4 regions of the Desulfosarcina ovata subsp. ovata genome follow, and region 4 is predicted to be linked to each of the others. Evidence: riboswitches for the same ligand, from Rfam matches in the RefSeq annotation. Region 4 holds a riboswitch; each other region holds the start of a gene.

What was found. A riboswitch is a leader RNA that binds a small molecule or an ion and turns the genes downstream of it on or off. The one in region 4 is predicted to bind cobalamin.
Region 1: it holds a riboswitch for cobalamin, as region 4 does, so the genes downstream of both, GN112_RS28090 (TonB-dependent receptor) here and cbiM (cobalt transporter CbiM) in region 4, are expected to answer to the same signal.
Region 2: it holds a riboswitch for cobalamin, as region 4 does, so the genes downstream of both, GN112_RS28110 (hypothetical protein) here and cbiM (cobalt transporter CbiM) in region 4, are expected to answer to the same signal.
Region 3: it holds a riboswitch for cobalamin, as region 4 does, so the genes downstream of both, GN112_RS19360 (TonB-dependent receptor) here and cbiM (cobalt transporter CbiM) in region 4, are expected to answer to the same signal.

The regions. Positions count from the first base shown of each region.
Region 1 is NZ_AP021879.1:6,407,705-6,413,182, reverse strand. It holds gene GN112_RS28095 (hypothetical protein) at 133-486, opposite strand; gene GN112_RS28090 (TonB-dependent receptor) at 633-2,807, opposite strand; cobalamin riboswitch at 2,982-3,166, opposite strand; gene GN112_RS28085 (hypothetical protein) at 3,209-3,379, opposite strand; gene GN112_RS28080 (MotA/TolQ/ExbB proton channel family protein) at 3,376-3,993, opposite strand; gene GN112_RS28075 (cobaltochelatase subunit CobN) at 4,006-4,707, opposite strand; gene GN112_RS28070 (cobaltochelatase subunit CobN) at 4,778-4,996, opposite strand; gene GN112_RS28065 (cobaltochelatase subunit CobN) at 4,945-5,478, opposite strand, start outside.
Region 2 is NZ_AP021879.1:6,414,614-6,420,091, forward strand. It holds gene GN112_RS28105 (TonB-dependent receptor) at 1-1,919, shown strand, start outside; cobalamin riboswitch at 2,029-2,229, shown strand; gene GN112_RS28110 (hypothetical protein) at 2,571-2,804, shown strand; gene GN112_RS28115 (hypothetical protein) at 2,813-3,097, shown strand; gene GN112_RS28120 (efflux RND transporter periplasmic adaptor subunit) at 3,126-4,349, shown strand; gene GN112_RS28125 (ABC transporter ATP-binding protein) at 4,386-5,087, shown strand; gene GN112_RS28130 (ABC transporter permease) at 5,084-5,478, shown strand, end outside.
Region 3 is NZ_AP021879.1:4,377,626-4,383,103, reverse strand. It holds gene GN112_RS19365 (IS4 family transposase) at 131-1,396, opposite strand; gene GN112_RS19360 (TonB-dependent receptor) at 1,490-3,466, opposite strand; cobalamin riboswitch at 3,589-3,795, opposite strand; gene GN112_RS33650 (hypothetical protein) at 3,968-4,321, shown strand; gene GN112_RS19350 (efflux transporter outer membrane subunit) at 4,323-5,478, shown strand, end outside.
Region 4 is NZ_AP021879.1:3,194,583-3,200,060, reverse strand. It holds gene GN112_RS14160 (cobaltochelatase subunit CobN) at 1-291, opposite strand, end outside; gene cbiQ (cobalt ECF transporter T component CbiQ) at 368-1,132, opposite strand; gene GN112_RS14150 (NikL family nickel/cobalt ECF transporter subunit) at 1,152-1,802, opposite strand; gene cbiM (cobalt transporter CbiM) at 1,813-2,442, opposite strand; cobalamin riboswitch at 2,563-2,770, opposite strand; cobalamin riboswitch at 2,905-3,114, shown strand; gene GN112_RS14140 (TonB-dependent receptor plug domain-containing protein) at 3,549-5,402, shown strand.

The DNA of each region.
Region 1 (5,478 bases), 3.2 Mb from region 4:
TCCTGGGTCGGGCCTGATTTTAATTTCGCCCATTGTTAGCCATTAAATAAAATAGAAATATGTATTTATAAAAAAATCAAAATGTTGACTACGGACCATCAAAATTTGTAGGTCCTCTGGGCGAAGTTAGAATCAAGCCCAACACCCAACAATAGGTTCCACCTGCTCAGCGGCATATCGGACCAAAGCTGCCGATGTACTTGGTTCCATGCCGTTCAACTTATTGTAGATTGAGGTAACTGAAACGGCAATATCCTCTTTTGAAGCCTGGAAGGCTGCGTGAATTGATCGCTGGCTTCCCTGAACGACCTGGCTCATCAGGTAAAAAAGCGTCGAAAACAAAAGGTCCCTTGTGTATTGTTCTTTAGCGGTGTTCTCGAACCATTCGTCAAATTGCTTAGGATTCAGTACCTTCTTCATCAAACCACGAGCCATGACAGAAATCGGAGAATTCTTGATGAACGCCGTAAAAACAGGACTCAACATGATGTCACCTCCCCAAATAATACAGTTTTTCTTTTTTACTGTATATTTTGGAGATGGGTTTGTTCAGCATTTATTTAATAAGTTCATCCAGTTATGAATGGTCTTTTAGTGCTACCTTGAAAGGGCTGATCTGATGGAACCAATGGCTAAAAGTTGAACCTTAGGCCTGCTCCTATAGTACGGTCCGTTGCAGGATATCCCTTTGTATCCTGATATTCTTCATTAAATAGGTTTTTAACGTATATTTTAAAGATACACTTTTTAATGTTTCGCCATTGATTAAACAGGACCTGTTCTACTGCAAAATCCACCACATGGTAGGAATCCAATGCAATTTGATGGAATTCATATTCTCCCGCATCGACCTCTTCGGCAACTTCTATCACCTGATCATCCTGGTATTTATAATCGAAAATCAAAGTTGTGGCATCCAGCAACTTCCAGCTTAACCCAGCATTGACACGGTTTTTGGCTCGATCATCCAGCATGGTCTCTCCTGCAGGTTCACCCCCTTTATTTTCAAATTCCTGCCAAGCCCAGCCTATCCTAAAATCGATACGGTCGGTAAGGCTGCCGGCAAACTGAAGTTCAATGCCCTGGCGGATTACTTCCTCAAGATTGATCAAATATTCATACTTGTCATCCGTAAATTTACTGTTGCTGGCAATATAGTCCTTAATCTGAGCGTAAGAATAATTCAACTGCATCTGGATATCTCCTGCAAGGCGCCGGGAAAAAACAAGATCATAACCGATGCCGTGCTCAGGATCGAGCCAGCCGATATTGGGTATTCCAGACGCCTGTGTTTCCCACAGCGGGCCAGGGTCCCGCCAGATACGGCTGATACCAACTGAAACGGAAGTGTCACGGAGGCTCTCCGCCAGGTTATCGAGCTTATACGTAAGAAAGGATTTGGGAACCAATTGGTTATATTCCCTTTCAACCCACAATCCCTCCCCGTCAATATAATACTTGCCTGTCTTTGGAACATAATTACTTGAGCAATGGGTATTGTCCTCATAACGCAAACCTGCTGTGAGTGACAGCTGCGGAAGGATCTCCCATTTATCCTGAACAAAGGCAAACAGACTTTCATGTCTTTTTTTATAGGAATCCCAGGAACTCAATCTGAAAGATGTTGCGGCATTGTAAGAATCTTCTTTGTTGTAAAGCTGTTCGATTCCCGCGCCAATTGTGGCGGTGTGCCCGGAAATCGGCTGGAATTCATTGCTGACCTGGCTCCCTAAAAGTCTCCAATAGACCTGATGCCACGCATCTCTGAGACCTTCGGAATGATCTTTACTGTTGACCCAGACTATACTGGGGTTTTCGTAATCACCATCTTCAAAATACGCATCAGCCATCCATGTCCCCAACGAAGTCGGCAGATTGAAATCCAATCGAAAACGGGTTGATGTTGTTTCTTTTTTCGGCGATTGCCAGGAATAATAACTCGCGGTGTCCGTGGAGACTTCTGGATACCCCCCGTCATAATTGCTTTCCTGGTCATTGGGGTCGTTGATTACCGCGGTTTCGCGCTCAACATCTGCGTGTGATACGGTAAGGGCGATATATCCGCTGTTTAGCAAAAGGTAGCCCAGCCGGCTGATAAAGTTATCAATATCAGTCTTATTGTTGCGCAGATATCCATCAGTATGATATTTTTGATATCCTACATCGTAGGTAAAATTATGAACACCGCCGCTGAAGCTCAGGTTGTGTTGCTGCGTATTATACCTCCCGTAAGTTGTCGATAGGGTTGCATCCGGTTTTAGGGTTTCATATTGCTTTGGCGCCCGGACTTTAAAATTCACCACACCGCCGACAGCCTGACCTGGATAAAACGCGGAATGAGGACCGGGCAAAACGTCAATGGAATCGATCAAAAACGGTGGAAGAAGAGCATAATCAGTCATTCCAACTCCGTATCCTCCCATATTGCGAATGGCTGAGCCGTTGAGAGCAGTTACAAAGCGTCGGCTGGAAAAGCCTCGCATGTACAATGTATCTTCCCCTGGAACCAGATCGCTTTGACCCTGGTAATCCATGATCACAAAATCCTTTAAATAATCTCCCACGTTTTGCGAAGTGGTCGGACTATAGTAATTCTCCAAATCAATGGTTACTTTTCGTGGTTCTATCTTAACAGACGATGAGTCTTTTTTACCTATAACAGTAATCTCTTCTATTTGCTCTATCGATTCTTCACCATCATTCGCGTCTGCCGGTTCTGTGGCTAATGCAGAATTTAAAACAAGGAATGCTAATACAGCCACACTAAAAAACATCTGCCGGGCAAAATAAACAATCTGTCTTCTCATTCACTGTCTCCTATAACATTAAGATATCGGCCTTGTTCATTTCTCAGTTTTTCTAGATCGGCACTACCTTTAGTCATGAAAAAACAAAAGCCTTGAATCGTTAAAAAACGACCCAAGGCTATCCCCTCTTTATATCCTCAGATTCAAACAGATGCCGACATTGCCGTGCACAGCATCTCTATAGTTGTTCAGGTAGGTCTTCTGACTCTTGGATCACTCTACTAGCTGCGCCTTCCCATCCATAACATCGACAGTGGCATATTGCAGTCTTCGTCCCCAATCACAGCGGCGGGCCCGTTCCGGATTTTAACCGGATTTCCTTTTATGCAAAGTACTGCACCTGATCATTGCTACTTACTAATTAATAAAATCTCAAAAGTCAATCACCTAAAAAGAGATGTTCATAGCAATCCATACCAACCGGGCCTTGGCGTATTCTTGCAATCCAGGTTGGCCGACGGAAAGATCGGCCACCAAAGGGCAACATCAAAGAGATTGGCCACCCCGTTCATGGGGTCCAGGTCGGCACTGCGCCGGAGACGGTCCAGCCGGGAAGCGGTGATAAATCTCATGGATTGATTCCTTTTGCCATGGCTTCGGTGATCAGGTTGATCTGCCGCAGATCATCCATGACCCATTGTTCCCGGGTGGTTGAAAAATAATGGGCGGTGATGCCCAAAGCCAAGCCCACCACCGTGGTTGTAAAAGCCAGGATCAGATTGGAGGAGAGCTGGGCCATGTTGCCCTGGGTCAGGCCCGCAAGCCCGGTGCCCATGGGGATCAGTGTTCCCATCAGGCCCAGACTTGGCCCCACCCGGACGATGAGCCGCATCCGGTCCACCTCCTTGAACATGACCAGCTGGGTTTCCTGGTTGAAGGATTCCAGCTTTTCCATCAAAAACAGATCACCGGTTTGGGAAAGTGCCGACACCTTGTCTGCATAGTCTATCACACAAAAAGGCAATTTCCCGGTCAGTTCTTTGGGCAAATGTTTTTCTTTGTGGATAAAGCTCATGGCCTGTTCCACATTGCCGGTCAGCCGCCGGCGTTTCACCCACTCAGCAAAAAAACCGCCCGTATAAATGAGCAGCCACAGGCAAAGTAAAATCAGTGCCAGCACCACCGGATAGAGCAGTGCCGTTGAAATGGTATATAAAACAGTTTGAAAGGCGGGAAACAGGTTCAAGAATGTTCTCCTTTAGCCTTTGCGGTCTGCTTCCAGCATGCGTGCGGCCAGGGATTCCCGGGCCCAGGGATTGTTTTTGTCAAAGAATTCCTTGAGCTGCATGCCGTATTTGTCCTGGATATAGACCTCATAGATCTGCTGCCACTCGGTGCCGTCCACGGCAAAGGGGGTCACCACCTTCCAGCCCCAGAGATGTTCGGTAAACCGGTTCATCTCCCGGGCACCGGCATAGTTCTCCTTTTTCATGCCCTCGATCCACTTGGGATTGAGATATCGGGACCGAAGCTCCTTGCCGATGGCGGTCTCAATGTCCTCCACAAAGGCATTGTCCGGATCTGCCTGATTGGAAAGCACCACGTCCGGATAGCTGCCCTTGACCCGTTTTACCGCCAAAGCCAGGCCGCCGAGTTCGGAAAAGACCCCGTCCGTATCCAGGCTTTTAAAAATATTGGAGGAGCGGCTGTGCATGGTGATGTCCACCCCTTCCAGATTCTTCTTGTATGCGGATTTCAAGGGTTTCCCCCAGATGCCTTGGCCATAGCCAAAGGAGACGAAATTAATAAAGACATCGGCGATTTCATCATCATTTTCCCAGGTGCCCGAGGCCGGCACCAGGTCTTCAATGGTGTTGCCGTAAGAGCCGGGCTCGTTGGAAAAAACCCGTAGTTTTTTTAGCCGTTCCGCATCTTCTTCGGAATAGCCCTTTTCTACCAGATAACTTCCAGCAGGTAATGCTCCACTTTTTCCACGGCCTCCTCATCAAAGGTGGCGAGTTTGAGATCTTTCAGCAGCCCCAGTTTTTCCACCATCTCCTGGATGCGCACCCGTTTTTAGCAGCCAGCTGCGGATTATTTTCCATGGTCTGGCTGTACTGGGAGATCAGATCGGAGAGTTCCGAATACTCGGCATACGACCCCGCCTTTTTCATGGGCGGGATCAGATAGTCAATGATCACAGCCCTCCCCCGGCGTTTGGCCTGGACCCCTTCGCCAATGTCATCCATGACGTAGGGGTAGAGGTTCTGAATACATTGAGGTAGGTGCCCCCGACATTTTGTTTGCCGGGGGTGTGGTTCCAGAACATGATCACTACTTTTTTATCTTTATTGGCCTTGGTCTTCAGGTTGAGCCAGGCCTGGACCCGGGTGATGAAAAAATCTAAATTTTCGTCAATGGCATCATAGGTGTAGAGGTTTTTTCCGGTCAGCGCATCCTTTTGGACCACCTTGCCTCCGATGGCAGAGGGCTCAATCAGCCCATACATCTCCGGATTGGCCATGGCATAACTCACCTCCATGGGACCTAAGCCCTGGGGATCATCCCGCCATTCGGGTACCGTCAGAAAGTGGACCCGTAACGGGTTAAGTACCGGGACATTGAGCCGGGAAAAGAGTTCTTTTGCAAATTGTGCATCATGGGGCGAGAATTTAAACGCCATGGAGGCCACCAGATCCACCCGGGGGCGCGTGGTTGCGGGATCAAAGAA
Region 2 (5,478 bases), 3.2 Mb from region 4:
TTTCATCCATTCCCGGGGTCGTTAACCAGAAATCAAGCTCCCAGACCTATTTCAGTATCCGCGGAACCAGATCAGGAATGTCAGGAGGGCCCCAGATCTATGTGGACGGGCGTCCCATCAATGTGGGGGTATACGGCTACAGCAAGATAGACAGTATTCCTCTGGATAGCATTGAAAAGATAGAGGTGATCAAATCTCCGTCCACGGCAAAATACGGGCCCAATGCAGGCAGGGGGGTGATCCTGATCACCACCAGAAAAGGAACCCAATCTGGAAAATCGCTTAGCGGCCATGTTTCGGCTGAATACGGATCATGGAATACCAGAAAGGGAGATGCCGCTATTTCGGTAAAACAGGAGCAATTTGATTATGACCTGTCAGCCTTTGCCGAAAAATCTGACGGTTACCGAAACGATGACCGGGACATCAAAAATATTGATGGCCGGGTGGGATGGCAGTTTGACGGCGGCCGGATTGACTGGATCACCGGGTATAACGAGTCGTTCAACAAATACCCCATCGGGCTTGCCGAATGGCAGGTGGAAAGGGACCCCACCGTGGTCTCCGCCAATACCAAGGAGGACGGCAGCGGCTATGAAATGCTGCCCAATGAATCTGATGAGGATCTTTTCAACACCATTTTGACGCTTGACTATGACAAGAACGATCTGCTGATCAACTCCTCTGTTGGTTTCAGCCGGGATCATCAGGATCTTAGCTACAACAAATATCTGAACGATTCAACAAAACTTGACGACAACTACGAAGACGATCGGGTTGAAAACCTTTATGATTTCAAGGCCAGCGTGGGAAAGGTGTTCAGCGGGCAAAGCGTGTCAAATACGTTGACCTTTGGTCTGGATTACCGGTACAGCGATTTTGAGCAGGACCGAGTTTATCCCTATGATACAGAAGGAAACAATGATGATTCAGAGGCGGCTGCGGATATAGACGCTGAGAAAAAGATGTTCGGAGCCAACTTTAACCATGAATTGAGCTGGAATATTTTCAAGCTTCAGTCAGGCCTGCGTTACAATTACGTTTCCTACGACCTGACCAACCGGGTGCCCCAATCCATCAGTGTGGACTATGACAGCGATATTGACTGGAGTATCTCCCCCTCGGTGAACATTCTTGACAATGCCAACCTTTTTATCACTTGGAACCATTCCAAATACTATCTGCCCATGGGATATTACAGTTCTAATATGTCTTACGACAATGCGTATACCCGGCCAGAGGACTTGGACCCGGAAACCTACGATACCATTGAGGCCGGCTGGAAGCACCAGATGTCCAAGGCTTTCAACTACAGCCTGATCCTGTACTACACCGTTGTAGACGATAAAATCGTATCTTACTATGAAGGCACCTCTTTTCAGGGCCGTCGCAATGCCGGCACCAGTATCCACAAAGGTGTTGAAGTTGAGATCGATGGGCGTCCAAGACAATGGATTGGTTACAGGCTCAGTTTTACCACAATCGATGCCGAATGGGACGAAGGCACGGCCAAGGCCTATGCAACGCCGGATGCCTCCAGCACATCGGTGAGCGATCTTTCCGGTAAAACCGTGAATTATGTGCCTGAGTACGAATATACCGCCGGCCTGGATTTTTATCCTTTTAAAGATACCAAGTATGGATCTTTGACCATCGCCTTGGATCTTCGAGGCTTTGGCAAGCAGTATGAAGACTATAACAACAATCTTGAAATGTCTGCCGCTGATTTTCTGGATGCCAAGATCACCTGGGATTATAAAGGATTTCAATGCTATCTGAGTGGTACCAATCTCTTTGACAAGGAATGGAATCGGATGGTGAATGCGACTGGCAAGGCCCATTCACGTCTTACCACGGGTTCGGGTTTCTATCCCCAGGACGGCCGATATGTCGGTATCGGCGTAGCCTATAAGTTCTAACGCGGGAAACCCGCAATCATGTGCCTTTTCTCAATTTCCTGTTTTTTCGACAGAAATTGAGGAATAAGGTGCTATTGTCTTTATGCTTGACGGATGAAAACAAGTGCAATATGAGAAGTAAATTTCAGGTGCTCTGCGAAGCTTAATAGGGAACCCCGTGAAAATCGGGGACAGGCCCACTGCTGTAACCCCTTGCCGGCAGGAAATACGCCGGAACCCGAACGCTTTCATGCGCCACTGTTCCAATGGGATGGGAAGGCCGCGGTCGGGGAGGGGAAGTCAGAAGACCTGCCTGAGATATTAAGGCGTATACTTCCGGGGTGGAAGTACGCACGCCAGGATCTTGAGGATAAAAAAGGGACATCCCCGGATCGAATCGTTGATCGGTCCGGGGATTTTTGTTTTCCTCGGACGAACCGGCTTACATTTATCTATGGGAGGTTGTTTCATGAAGCTGCAAAGGGGCGTCCGATGGGTTGTCGCGGGGTTGATGTTATGTGTTTCTCCTGCGTTTGGAGAGAATACCGATGGTGCTGAAGAGACGGTTTCCGAACCATATCAGTGTTTAAGATAATGTTTTTGGCAAGGCCAGAGGGAGGAAGTCGTATTGTAATACTGCGACGACCGATAACGCCGCCCAAAAACATTATCTTGAATGCTATAGACACGATGGTGGTGGCCGCCGGAAGAGTTGCGGAAGAAATCGAGGATGTGACTTCAACTTATGCATCCTTACTGGACGCCACCTGCGCCTCCGTCACCGCGCGGTTGAGCGGCAGGAGCGACATCGCGCTCATGGACATATCCGCCGTCCCCTTGCCCGAGGCGATGGCCAAGGCGTTGGGCGCCCTGGTGGCCGGCATTACCGGCAACGAAACCGAATAAGAGAAGCCATGAATTCTCCTGAGCAAACCGTCAACCGGCTGGCCGCGGAATATGCGCTCAACGTGATCGAAAAAGGCGTTGCATGCTGCCACCATACCTGCAACAATCTCTTGTTCAACCAGTTGGTGCTCAATATTATCTCCCTGCCGGGAATTATGAACAGCCAGGCGGATACCAGCGTTTTGACATCGTCGGGCATCCAGTGGGCGGCGGCTTTTGTTTGTCGTGCTGGTGCCGGGATTGTTTGCCTGGGGAATCCGCCGCGGGCGGCAGTGAAAAGAAAAGGGATATGATGACCTATAAACGTCGCGGGTGTTGGAAATGAAAAAGAAGCTTCGCTGGGTTTTGATGGCATGCGTCATCGTATTGATGACGGTTTTATGGATTTGGCAACCCTGGAAGGCCGCGCCCAAGAAGACACGCAATGGGCCGGCCACCGCAAGGGTCTCCCTGGAAAATGTGGTTCACACGATTCTGGCCACGGGCAAAGTCATGCCCCAGGTCGGGGCAGAGGTCAATGTGGGGGCCCGGATATCGGGGAGATTGGATAAGCTTTATGTGAACGTAGGCGATACCGTGGGCAAAGGGCAGATCATTGCCGAGATCGAAAAAGAGGATTTGGAGGCGACAACGGCCGAAAAAGAGGCCGAGGTCGCTCTCGTTGAGGCCAGACTGGAGGCGCTCAAGCGGGAAGGCCCGCAAGAAATTGCTCAGAAGGAAGCTGAACTGGCGGAACGCAAAGCGAAACTTGAATTCGTTCGCTGCAAATTGAGCCGCGATGACCAACTCCTTAAAAAAGCCCTCATCTCCAATGAAGACTGGGAGGAGACGTCCAGTGACTTTAAGGCGGCCCGTGCTCAATACGAGGTGGCCCAAAGGAAACTCCAACTGGCCAATACCAACTTTGATGAGGGGTTGAAGCAGTTGGCTGCAGAATTGCGCCGCACGCAGGCATCGCTTAAAAACGCCCTGGTGAAGTTATCCTACGCTGCTATCCACGCCCCTTTGAGCGGTGTGGTGGGCTCTGTTTCAACCCGTGAGGGCGAAACCGTCGCTGCGGGGCTCAGTGCCCCCACCTTTGTCACCATTGTGGATTTGAAGCGTCTTCAACTGGATGCCTATGTGGACGAGGTGGACATCGGGCGGGTCAAGGTGGGCCAAAAAGGTTTTTTCAGCGTTGACGCATTTCCGGGCAAGGAATTTCATGGTCGGGTGACCGCCATTTATCCGCAAGCGGTGATTCAAAACGATGTGGTTACCTATGATTGCATTATCAGCATCGACACGCCATACGACGGATTGCTTCGTCCCCAGATGACCGCCACCGTGACCATCATGGTGGCGAACAAGGAAAATGTTCTGGTCCTCCCCGTCGGTGCCGTTAAACACCGTGCCGGTCAAAACGTGGTTTGGCGGCGCAAGGGCGACCGGATAGAAGACGTCTCGGTAACTACCGGCTGGCAGGATGACACACGGGTGGAAATCCTGTCAGGGCTTTCGGAAGGGGAGGTGGTGCTTCTCTCACCCCCAACGGATATCAAGTAATATAGCCACATTTCCTTAAACCCTATAGAAGGAGCGATGATGATCAGGTTGGAAGGAATCAGTAAATTATACGGTGTCCCGCCGCAGGAAATGCGGGCCCTGTCAGGGGTCGATCTGTCCATCGACGCCGGGGAATATGTGGCCATCATGGGGACCTCCGGTTCGGGCAAGTCCACGCTTCTGAACATTTTGGGATGTCTGGATCATCCCACCGAGGGCCATTACCTCTTGGCGGAACGCGACGTATCGACCCTGGATGACACAGCCCTTTCCAAAGTGCGCAATGAAGTTTTGGGCTTCGTATTTCAGCAATTCCATCTTCTGCCCCGCTTAAGCGTCATCAAGAACGTTTTGTTGCCGTTGATCTATGCACCGGAATATCCATCCGACGCCCTTGAAAAGGGCACGGCCGCGCTTTCTTCGGTGGGGCTGGAAAACAAACTGGCTGCCAAGCCGGGGGAACTTTCGGGCGGGCAGCAGCAACGGGTGGCCATTGCCCGGGCCCTGATCAATGAGCCCTCTATCCTATTGGCGGACGAACCCACCGGCAACCTCGACAAACAGAGCGGCAGAGAAATCCTCGACATTTTCAAGAAACTCAACCGCGATGGGCGGACGGTCATCATGGTCACCCATGATTCGGAGGTAGCCAAGGAGTCGGGAAGAGTCGTGGTGATTGAAGATGGCAGGATCGTTTCGGATCAGCGAGGTCTTCATGCGAGAGGAGAACGATCATGAGAATAGGGCGACTCTTCAGGGAGGGAATGACGGCCTTGATGTCAAACAAAACCCGAACATTTCTGATGGCGCTGGGGACCATCGTGGGTATCGGTGCCCTGACCGTCATCCTTTTTATCAGCGCCGGTACAAAGCGGGAGGTGGCGCAGAAAGCGGAACGCTTCGGCGCCCGGGCCATTCTGATCGTTCCCGCCCACGGTAAAATGAGCCAGGCTGTCGGCGGGAAATCAGCGGAAGCCAAACTGAAAATGGCAGACGCAAAGGCCATTGCCGACCAGATCGAGGGGTTGGAGGGGATTTCGGCCTCAACGTCGCGGTACAGCCAACCGGTCAAGGCGGGCGCGGTCCAGACCACAACCAACGTGGACGCGGTCGAGGCCAACTGGCATTT
Region 3 (5,478 bases), 1.2 Mb from region 4:
TTTGCTGCATCGAAAAAGAACGGCTGCCGCCGCCCCGTCGGATCAAAAGAAATTAAAACCCGAACCTCACCCCGCCGTAATAGACGGCCTCGGGCATCGGATAGTAACTTTCCAATACTGTTCGGCACAGTCATTGATAAGAGTATTGAGCAATAACTTTGGCGATATTCACATCAAATATTTCTAACAAATTATTTTTTACTGCTAATAACCAGTGAAGACCAATTTTATAAAACTGTTTTAATTTTTCTCCAAGAAGAGTTACTAACCCGCAAACATATGGTCTTTTTGCATTTGAATTGGAGCATGAAGATGAAGTTAGCAAGGTTTCGTTCTTATTATTTTCTTCAGATTCATGCTCATCTTTTTCATTTTCTCTGCTTATTATTTCCGTATCTTGTTTGAATGATAATAACAATAGATAAGCAATCATATACAAGTAGAATTGTATCTGTACGCCATGAGGAGATTGGCTCATTAAGTGAATTCCCTTGAAGGTTCTTTTTATGAAGCGAAAAAAAAGTTCCACTTGCCACCTGTAAGCGTAAAGCATTATAATTTCGTAAGTTGTCAAATCATTTCTGTTTGTGATCAAAATGTAGTTTTCGCCCATAGCCGTAAAGCTAACAATACGATAACTTGCTTTGTTTTCATCGCTATTGAATATTATATTTGAATCTGTGATGTCACTGAAAAATTTCAAGAATGTATCCGGTACGGTGGCAGTGAGACACTCTTTTACAGTGTACGTCATATTCGACTTTCCGCGAATAATAAAAAATGCATTGCTGTCGGATATCTGCTTGAACAGATTGAAAGCGATATAGCCTCGATCACAGACATATGTAATGCCTTCGCGAAGAATTTGCTTAACAAATTCTTTTTCGGAAAAGTTACCTTCCGTACTGATAAATTCGGTTGGAATCATTCGGTTGAGTTCAAAAGATAAATGCATTTTGATCGCATTAGCGGTTTTCTTGTAACAAGCCCATGCCATATTGGAAATGGCCGGAAAAAGCGAACCATCTACAATTAGCATTTTTCCAAGATGACTGATTTCCGGAATTTTATGCAAATCCAATTCTTTTACCAACTGATGGAATATATCTTTAAATATTTCTGGGGGATAACGATTAAACGCTTCATTATACATAGACTTCGATGCGACGACCAATCCTAATGCCTTAGCAGTTGGTGATGTTTTGATCTCAGTGACGATTTGTCCAACGCTTTTAATTCTGGTTATTATTCCAAAAAGCAAATTTGTGGTGAACGATGATAATGAAAGCTTGTAAGTGTCCAAATCATTATGGAGACTATTTTGAGTAACCTCAATCAATGGTAGCACCGGTGATAGAATTGTTTGAAAAACATTTTTGTCGATGTGTTCGCTCATGGAGACCTCCTGGTTAATTAATTGTACCCACCATGATTAAAACACAAAGCGATCTTTTTGTCCAGCGCTATTTTTTATTTTAATAACAAGATGTTACGGCAATATGTATGCCGAACGGTATTGGTAACTTTCATACCCCGGACCGTAATTGTATCCGTTATGGTATTCTTCATCGAAGATATTGGTTGCGTTCAAAAAGAGTTCTATCTTCTTAATGGAATAGGAAAGGTACATGTCGACGGTGTCCGCACTGTCGATCTTGTCATAGGCGTTGTCATTGTCTCCCCCGGCATAGCGTTTGCCCAGGTGGTTGTACTGGCATCGATAGGTTAGGCCGAAATCGAAATTTAGGGCAAACCCCAAGTTTGCCTTGAATTCGGGCACCAGCGGGATTTTTTTTCCGTCATAGGTGCCGGCCGTAAATTCCGCATCGGTATAGCCAAATCCGCCAAACAGGCGTAACAGATCGGTAGCCTGGAAAGCGATATCCAGTTCTCCCCCTTGATGGCGGGTTTCATCGAGATTTTCATTCTGGTTGGAAAAGTCGTTCCAGGTGATTTCATCGTCGACATCGAAACTGAACAGCCTGGCGTTTGCAGACAGCCGTTTGTCCAGGCCAACGAACCGGACCCCGGCTTCGTATCCCATCGACGTTTCATGGTTGAGATCTTCGTTGACCGCACCTGTGGAAAGTATCATGAATTCGTCGGCTTTCGGAAACCTGAAGGCCTGATAGGTCCTGAAGTAAACTTTCGACCCTGGCGCGTAAATATAGGCCAGCCCCAGGTTCCAGGCCCATTCGTTTTCACTCAGGTCCTTGTCCGTGCCAAGGCTGGAGCGCAAGGTGGTATCGAAATCCTCGTAACGGGCGCCCATGTTCAATACCAGATTGTCAACCAAGCTGAATTCATCCTGGACATAGAATCCGACGGACGTCTGTTCATGGTCGTAGGTATTGATTTGGGTTTGGGTAGCGGTATCGCCGTTCCAGGCATCGTAGTCGGTGTCATAGAATTCGATACCGGCTGTCAGGCGGTTGTCCCTTCCAAGGATGGAGTGGTTCAGGACGTATTGGGGATTGGCCCCGAGGGTCGTATAGTCATAATCATAATACCCATAATACCCCCAGGCAGGAAAGTCCCAGGAGACCATGGTATCCTGGCGTTCATAATTTTTGCAGCTCAAATCGACGTTCAGCCGGCCCAGGCGTCCCCAGTCCGAACGAACGGAAAGCACGTAATAGTCCTCCTGACTCTCCCCTTCGTCTTCCAGATTGACGGCCTGACGGCGATCGGCGGCCATCTGGGATTGGGTCATTCCTCCCGGATATTCATAATCCGCCCGGGTGGTATTGGCTTCCAGGCTCAGGTCCAACATATCGGAGGCAGAGTAGAAGAGTTTCGCATAGGCGCTTTTTCGGTCCGCTTCCGAGCGTTCTCGGTATCCGTCGGTTTCATAATAAACGGCGCCAACATGGCCGCCGAACCGTCCCTCGCTAAAGCTCAGGCCGGCGGTCCCTTTGAATGTATCATGGGTTCCCCCGCCGGCTTCACCCCAGCCATGGACGCCGGCTGTGGCCTCCCTGGTGATGATATTGATGACCCCGCCCATGGCATCGCTGCCGTAAAGTACGGAATTCCCACCGTGGAGCACCTCAATTTTTTCCACGTTTTCAATGGGAATGGAAAGAAAATTGATACTGGACTGGTCAATGGGGTTGATCTTTCGGCCGTTGACCACAACGGCCACATGACGGCTGGCGGTTTCCCCGAAGCCGCCCATATCCACTTGTTGGTTGAACCCGTTGCCGTTAAGGTCGGTGACGATGACGCCCCCCAGATTCTGCAGCGCCTCGGGAACGGACTGGGCGCCACTGGCCCGGATATCCTCGGCCGTGAGCACCGTGATCTGGGCCGGGACTTTTTCGTTCTGCTGCTCGGACCGGCTTGCCGTGACAATCATCTCATCCACGACCACCGGCGAACTTTGCTCATCCACCGCTGCCGCCGGACCAGCAGCGGGCAGCATCCACAAGGTTAACAGAAAAAGGAAACCCACGCATTTTTTCATCTTTTTATGCCCTCCTCAATCCTTGGGTCCGGGCATAAAAAACCCGGACCGTAAAAGTCACGATCCGGGGATTTCCCATAACTATCCGGCAGGATCTGTCGTACCACACCCGTCCTCGAGGAATACGACGCATTGTCCAAGAAGGTCTTCTGACTTCCGGGTCTTTCTCTTTCCTGCACCTTCCCGGTATGTTACCAGTGGTCTGTTGCAGGTTTCGTCTCCGGTTACAGCGGCGGGCCCGTTCCCGACTCTCACGGGATTCCCTAACGCAGCCGAATCTTTCCGTTCTGCATTCGCGTTTCGTACGCGCCTGGACAACCAAAATTGAAAAAATATTAATTAACCGAGTCTGTCATTGTCAATACAAATACGTGTTGCCGCTTCGATCGAGGTAATTCAGAGACAACAAACAGGGGCGCGAAAAATTCCACCACGATGAACGCATCGCCAACTTTGACGAACAAGGGCTATGGTGTACCTGGCAAGGTGGGGAGGATTCCCTTGGTGGTCAATGCCTGGAAGAGAAGGGCGTCCAGATTGTCATCCTTGGATATCGGCAAGTACTTGTCCCGTTCAAAACAGCGGCCGCGAGCATCGGTCGATGTTTTTTTAATTTTTTTGCGCAGGATTCCGGCGGAACAGCCGTTAAAGATGGCGAACCCCAAGCAACGGGGCCTTAGGCTGGCGGAAAGAAATAATTCCACCATCCTGCTTGTCTTTGTGCCCGTCTACCGCGTTGCCGCCACCGGCACATATTCCCGATATGCACCGGTGGCGGCGCCTTGTAGACGAACCCAAATCCGGCGCGATCTGGGGGAATTATTTCTTTCCGCCAGCCCAAGCGATGGAGTTTAATATGATGAAATGGATCTGCATCACCCTGAGTGCCTTGACCGTTACGGCGTGTGCCATGTTCGCGCCTCAGGATCGGCCAAACACGCCTATCAGCCTACCGTCGGCATACTCGCTTTATACGGATAGCGACCCGGTGCCCGATCGGTGGTGGGAGGCGTTTGGCAGCGATGAGCTTAACCAACTGGTGGGAACCGCGCTGGCCGGTAATTTCGATGTGCGCACGGCCTGGGCCCGCTTGAAACAGGCCGATGCCGTTGCTCGTCAGGCCGGGGCGGACCGCATGCCGACGCTCGACGCCAATGCCGGTGCCGAAAAAAGCTGGCAGCAAACAAAAACCGATGCGGCCGGGACGTCCCATAGCAACAGCCGCAGCTTCAGCGCCGGACTAACTGCTGCCTACGAGCTTGACCTGTGGGGACGGCTGGCGGCACTGCACCGGTCCGAGCGATTGGAGCTGAAGGCGAGCGCCGAAGACCTGGCGGCGGCAGCCGTAACCGTGTCGGCCGAGGTAACCACCGCCTGGATCGAAATTCTTTCCCTGCACCGCCAGATCGCGATTCTCAAGGATCAAATCGACATCAACCAGCGCATGCTCAAGCTGCAGGAGCTGCGTTTCATCAATGGCCAGGCCGACGCCCTGGACGTTGCCCAACAGCGCGAAGCCCTGGCCGATGCCAAAGCCAATCTGCCGCCGTTGCAACTTACCGAGCAGCAGCAGCAAAATGCCCTGGCCGTTCTTCTGGGGCAGGCCGGTATCGGCGAATTCGCTCTCACCCAGGAAACATTACCGTCCTTGATTCCCCTGCCGGCTACGGGCCTGCCTGCCGATCTTTTGGCCGCCCGGCCCGATGTGCGCGCCGCCGGTTTGCGCCTGAAAGAAGCGGACTGGCAGGTCAGCGCGGCCCGGGCCGATCGCCTGCCGTCCATCACCCTGTCGGCAGACGCGGCTTTTTCCAGCGACGCACTTGATCTTTTGCTCAGCAACTGGGTGTCCACCCTGGCGGCCAGCCTCACCGGCCCGGTGTTCGACGCCGGTTACCGCTCGGCCGAGGTGGATCGCACCCGGGCCGTGGCGGATGAATATCTTACCGCCTATGCCCAGACCGTGGCCGAAGCAATCCAGGAAGTCGAGGACAGCCTGGCTACCGAAACACGCC
Region 4 (5,478 bases):
CCATTTGGGATTGAGCAGGCGGGCGCGGAAGATGTGCCGGGCCTCCTCGGTGGTGGTGCGTACGACCACCTGATCGGGGTCCGCGCTGTCGCCGGCCAGGGAGAAGGGACGCCGGCCCTGAACCGCATGCACGGCAGTGATCAGGCCGCAGTGATAGTTGTAGAAATCGGTGCAGGCCATCATGTCCTTTTCACGGGTGTCCTCGTTCTTGACCGTGACCGACATACGCCCCAGGGTCCGCCGGAAAACGGATTCGGCGGGCTGACCATTTTTTTCTCTCCGCCGTACAATTTGCAGGTGATCCGGTTCTCAACTCCGCTGTTTCAGGCCCCGACCTGGATAGGAATAACAGACGTCTCGAGATCAATCAGAAGATTGTTGGCGCCAGCCATTCCATTCCTCCCAGCAAAATCAGGGTTAAAAACAGACAACCCGACCAGATCCGGTCCGTCCGGGAAAAAGAGAATTGATGAATACAATAGAACTTTCCTTTGAATCCCCGGCACAGCATGGACTGGTAGACCCGATCCGCCCTTGCCAGGGCGCGGACCAGCAGCATGCCGAACAGATAGGCATAGGTCTTATAGGTATGTATATTGGATTTAGGGACAAACCCCCTGATCCGGATGGCCGTGCTCAGTCGTTGGTATTCCTGTTCCAGCACGAATACATAGCGATAGGCAATCAGCATCAGATAGACGATTTTCTGCGGCATGTGGAGCCGGTTCAATCCATGCCCCAGGGTGGCAATGGACATCGTGGCGACCAGGGCAATGAAAATCATGAGAATCGAATTGGATTTGAGGGTGATGCGGGCCGCCAGGAGCAGACCTTCCCGGGTGCATGCCACCGGTCCCAGAAAAAACGCGGTGGTTCCCTCGAAGGTAACGGGAAGCACCAAGAAAAGCACAATGTTGAAAATATTGATGACGGTCAGCCGCTTGGCGACTTCCATCCGGGGAAGCCGGGAGATCCACACTAAGATGACGGACAGAGCCAGTCCGCTGACCAGGGTGGGAAACTTCAGGGACAGCGCCAAAAGGAATGAAAACAGCGTGGCAAAAACAATCCGCAACCGTGGATCGAGCCGGTGGAGCAGAGAGACTCCCTGAGCAAAGGATTCACTCAACATAGGCGTCTTTACCCGTGATTCAGGCTTTTTTTCGCCGCCGATAATTGAAATAGGTCCCAATGCCCACCAGACCGAAGATATAACCAATGCCGCCGGCGATATCCTTAACGTTTGGCCCGGTATTCTCTTTTACCGAGAGTTTGCGGATAATGGGACGTAGCTTATTATCCAGGGACTTTTCCACGATGGCCTGAATTCCCTGTGCGCTAAGACCTGAAACCATTTGCGAATCAGCTGGTGCGGTTCTATCCGCTTCGGTTGACGGCAACGCCGCCGAGGCGGCAGGCGTATCCTTTGCTGGGAAGGCGGCTGCCACCTCCTCCAGAGGGATAAGGATCTTAGCCTGATGTCCCATGCCGGCCTTTACTTTAATGTGCAGGGCGCTTTTTTGGGGAATTGTAAATGAACAGATTCCCTCATCATCGGTGGTAGTGGAAAGAAGCAGGGTGCCCGCGTCGTCCAAAACAAGGACTTCGGCATTGTGGGGAATGTCTCCGTTGCCAAAAGCCGCCTCAAGAACAACCGTATCCCCCTCCACCCATCCGCTGGCGAGAAACTTGTGGGCCAGTGCGGGACCCGTTGCGGCCAGAATGAAAATAATGGTTGGCAAAACTGTCCGGATGAGACATCTGTTTGCCTGGTGTAGCACTTTTTTTTTGTTTCGTTTCATAACGTTCTCCTTATTGGACAGTGCTTTCCCCGGGGCTTGTTGAAAAACCAGGCAGTGAATCGGGTTTGACCTTTTTGAGAAATCCAATACAGAATGCAGTGATAATGCCCTCGATGATCATTACGGGAAGGTGGGCCGTCACCACCAGGGCGGCGACTTCAAAAAAGCTCTCCTCCGTAAAAAGCAGGGAAAGTGCGACCATGAGTGACGTCAGAAGCACCGAAAGTGCCCCGCAGGCAAAGGCCCCGACAACGGCGAGTCCGGTGTCCTTCTGCACCAGCCGACCGAACAGGTAGTAGCACAACACGGCCGGACCGGCCACATTCAGGGTGTTTACCCCAAGAACGGTAATCCCCCCGAACTGAAAAAGCATGGCTTGCAGGGCCAGCCCCACGAGGATGGCCGCAAAGGCCCCCCATCCAAGCATCAGCCCCACAATACCGTTGAGCAACAGGTGGACGCTGGACGGGCCGATGGGAACGTGGATCAGGGAGGCCAAGAAAAAGGTTGCCGACAGGATCCCCGCCTGGGCAACGTGCTCATAGTCCATTTTTTTTAATCCGATGGCGGTGCCTGCCACTGTGAGGACGCCGCTGCCGATGAGAACCGGTGCTGAAATAACACCTTCTGATATGTGCATGATACATACTCCTTGTTTGCTCCAAAAAAAATCCCCGCACCTGTTAGGGCACGGGGATACCGTTTTTTATCCCGGACCGATCGACTCTATTGGGGTAAAACACCATCCTCCACGTTGGGTTTTACCGATTCATCAAAGGCGGGTCTTCTGGTTTCATCCGGCTCCTGGCGGCCTTCCCGTCCATGAAAAACGGAACAGTGGCGTATTGGCCAGCAGCGTCGTTTCCGGCATGCGGTGGAAACATGGATGTCACAGCGGCGGGTCCACTCCCGATTTACACGGGATTCCCCATTAAGTCCTGGCGGACACCTTTAATTGAGAGAACAATGATTCCTATTCGAGAATTTAAAGGATTGTCAATAGAATTCTTAATGTAACCCCATCTCACAGATCTGCCAGCGCTGCCAAATACCCTCTAACGTTGACATGCAAACAAATTCCTGGTACGGCGGTATGATTTTAGAAAAGAGAAGAGGATCAGGTGCGAGTCCACTTGCTGTTGAGAACTATGCAAGGGGGATTGCCAAGAGGGAACCCCGTGAAAGTCGGGGACGGACCCGCCGCTGTAACCGGGGACGAAAGCTGCACATTGCCACTGACCGACAGGTCGGGAAGGCGCAGCCGGTAGGAAGATCCGGGAGTCAGAATACCTGCCTGAACCCGAAGAGGGTCGACCACGAGGACGACGTCGAACCTAAGTACTATCTGTGGATGTAAAAGGGAGATCCCGGATCGATTTTTGCGGTCCGGGTTTTTTTTTATCATGACCGCTAATACACGCAGTATTCCGGCTTTCGGCATTCTGGCCCTCAGCGGGGTTTCTGGATGTGAAGCGGTCATATCCGGGGATATTACGGGATAAAGCGTATCAAGTTCGATAGTGATAGCTATAAATCCAGCCGGCGAGTCGCTCCTCTTGCGAGTCGCTCCTCTTGGAAGACAGCAACGAGTTGAACCAATAAAAGAATGAAGGAGGAGTTACTATGGTTGGAAACACGCGATCGATGAAATTCATGTTACGACTTTTTTTGTACGGCACTCTTGTTCTTGTTATGATGCCTGCCTGTTTGGCCCTATCTTTTTCGGAGACGCAAGAGCTCGAAGAAATGGTTGTCGAGGGGAGGAAAATAGAGGAACGCCTGTCGGGCGAACTGGAGGAGTTCGGTCACAAGGTGGAAATCGTCACCGGTGAAGAGATAACCGCCGGAGGATATGCTGATGTCAACCAGATATTGGAAAGCCTGGTGCCGGGTCTCTATGTATCTTCAAAAAGCGGTCGCGGTGACTATATGCGTATGAGTATGAACGGAGGGGACACCAAGCGGGTGATTTTCCTGATCGACGGCGTCCGGATCAACAACCGGCTTTACGGGAGGGGCTATCTGGACACCCTTTCCGTGAAGATGATCGACAGGATTGAGGTGTTAAAGACCGGTGAGGGGCTGTATTACGGCACAGACGGCACATCAGGCGTGATCAACATCATCACCAAACCGGTCACCAAAGAACGACATGGAAGCCTGGGGGCCGGATATGGGAGTTATGATGCCGCCGAAGCCCATGGGTACCTCTCGGAAACCATCAACGAAAACGGGTTTCTGATTTACGGATCCTACGATGCATGGGAGGGGTATCAGACTTTTTGTGACGAAGATTACGATCATATCGAAGGGGCTGCCCGAAAAGATCGCGGTTACATAAGAAATAGCCTGTTGGCCAAGTACGAGAGAAACGTCGATTGGGGAAACGGGGCGGTCTTGCGGGGTTCAATCCTGCGAAACGAAGCGGAAGCCGATTTCATGAGAGTCGACGAAGACAAGGCGGTAAACGATCGGACCGAATATGTGGGTATTCTAAAATGGGATCACGATATTGCAGAAGATTTATCCTACTACGTTAAAGCCTATTATCACGAGTGGTGGACCGAATACACCCGGCAAGAACTCGACGGCACGTTTGTTTACAACGAAGCCTTGTGGGGATATGAAGATTGGGGTGTCAATCTGATGGGAAGCTGGTTCTTTCTCGAAGAAAACGAGCTGTTGCTGGGCTTTGATTACCAGAATTACTGGGGAAAAGACGAGGTTGTTGTCATCAAGGGTGATCACGAGGAAGTATACGCCGGTTTTTTTGCCCTTCGCCCGCACTTCAATTTTATTCCCGACCTGAAAATGTCCCTTGGCGGCCGTTATAATCAGACGGGAGGAAGCGACAGCTTTGTATGGAATGCAAGTGCGCGATCACCGATTTTCGGGCCGTTTTTCGCGAGAGCTGTAGTGGGTACGAATTTCCGGCTGGCCAACGCCTATGAGCTTTATGCCGACGAAGATTATGCCATCGGCAATCCGGACTTGGATCCCGAAGAAAGCTTAAATGTCGAAGCGGGGCTCGGGGCTACCTTCGGCCTTTTTACGGCTGCAGTTGATTACTACTATTCAGAAATCACAGACATGATTGCCGTGGGTGACGACCTGGTTTTCGAGAATACCGATGGTGAAACGGATTTGGAGAGTTGGGCAATCAGCCTTTCATCGCAACCCTATAAAGGTTTCAGTTTCGTTCTAAGCGCGGTTTACACGGATGCGACCAACAAAGATGACGATGTTCAATTGACCCATATCCCCGAATCCTTCTACAAAGGATTGCTGCGCTACTGGCATCCCTCCCGCCGGTTCGGCGGGGATCTTTCCGTTCGCTATATTGGCGACGTTTACGGCACCGACTACCCGGAATTCGGGGCCGTCAATTACGGGAAGTACTGGGTCACGGACATCTCGGGCTTTGTCCGTTTCGGAAACGATCTGGCCCATACGCTGACCCTTCGCGTGGATAACCTTTTCGACAAAGATTATACCACATATGGGTACGGGAGAACCACCGGTTCGGATGGTGAACCCTTTATTTATGAATACCAGGGCACTCCGCTGGCGCTGATGCTCAGCTACACATATGATTTTTAGATCGATTCAGTAATAATTGACTCGACGTTACAACCTTTGAGTTGGCAGACCCGGCGTGCAGGCCGAAAGGACTGCA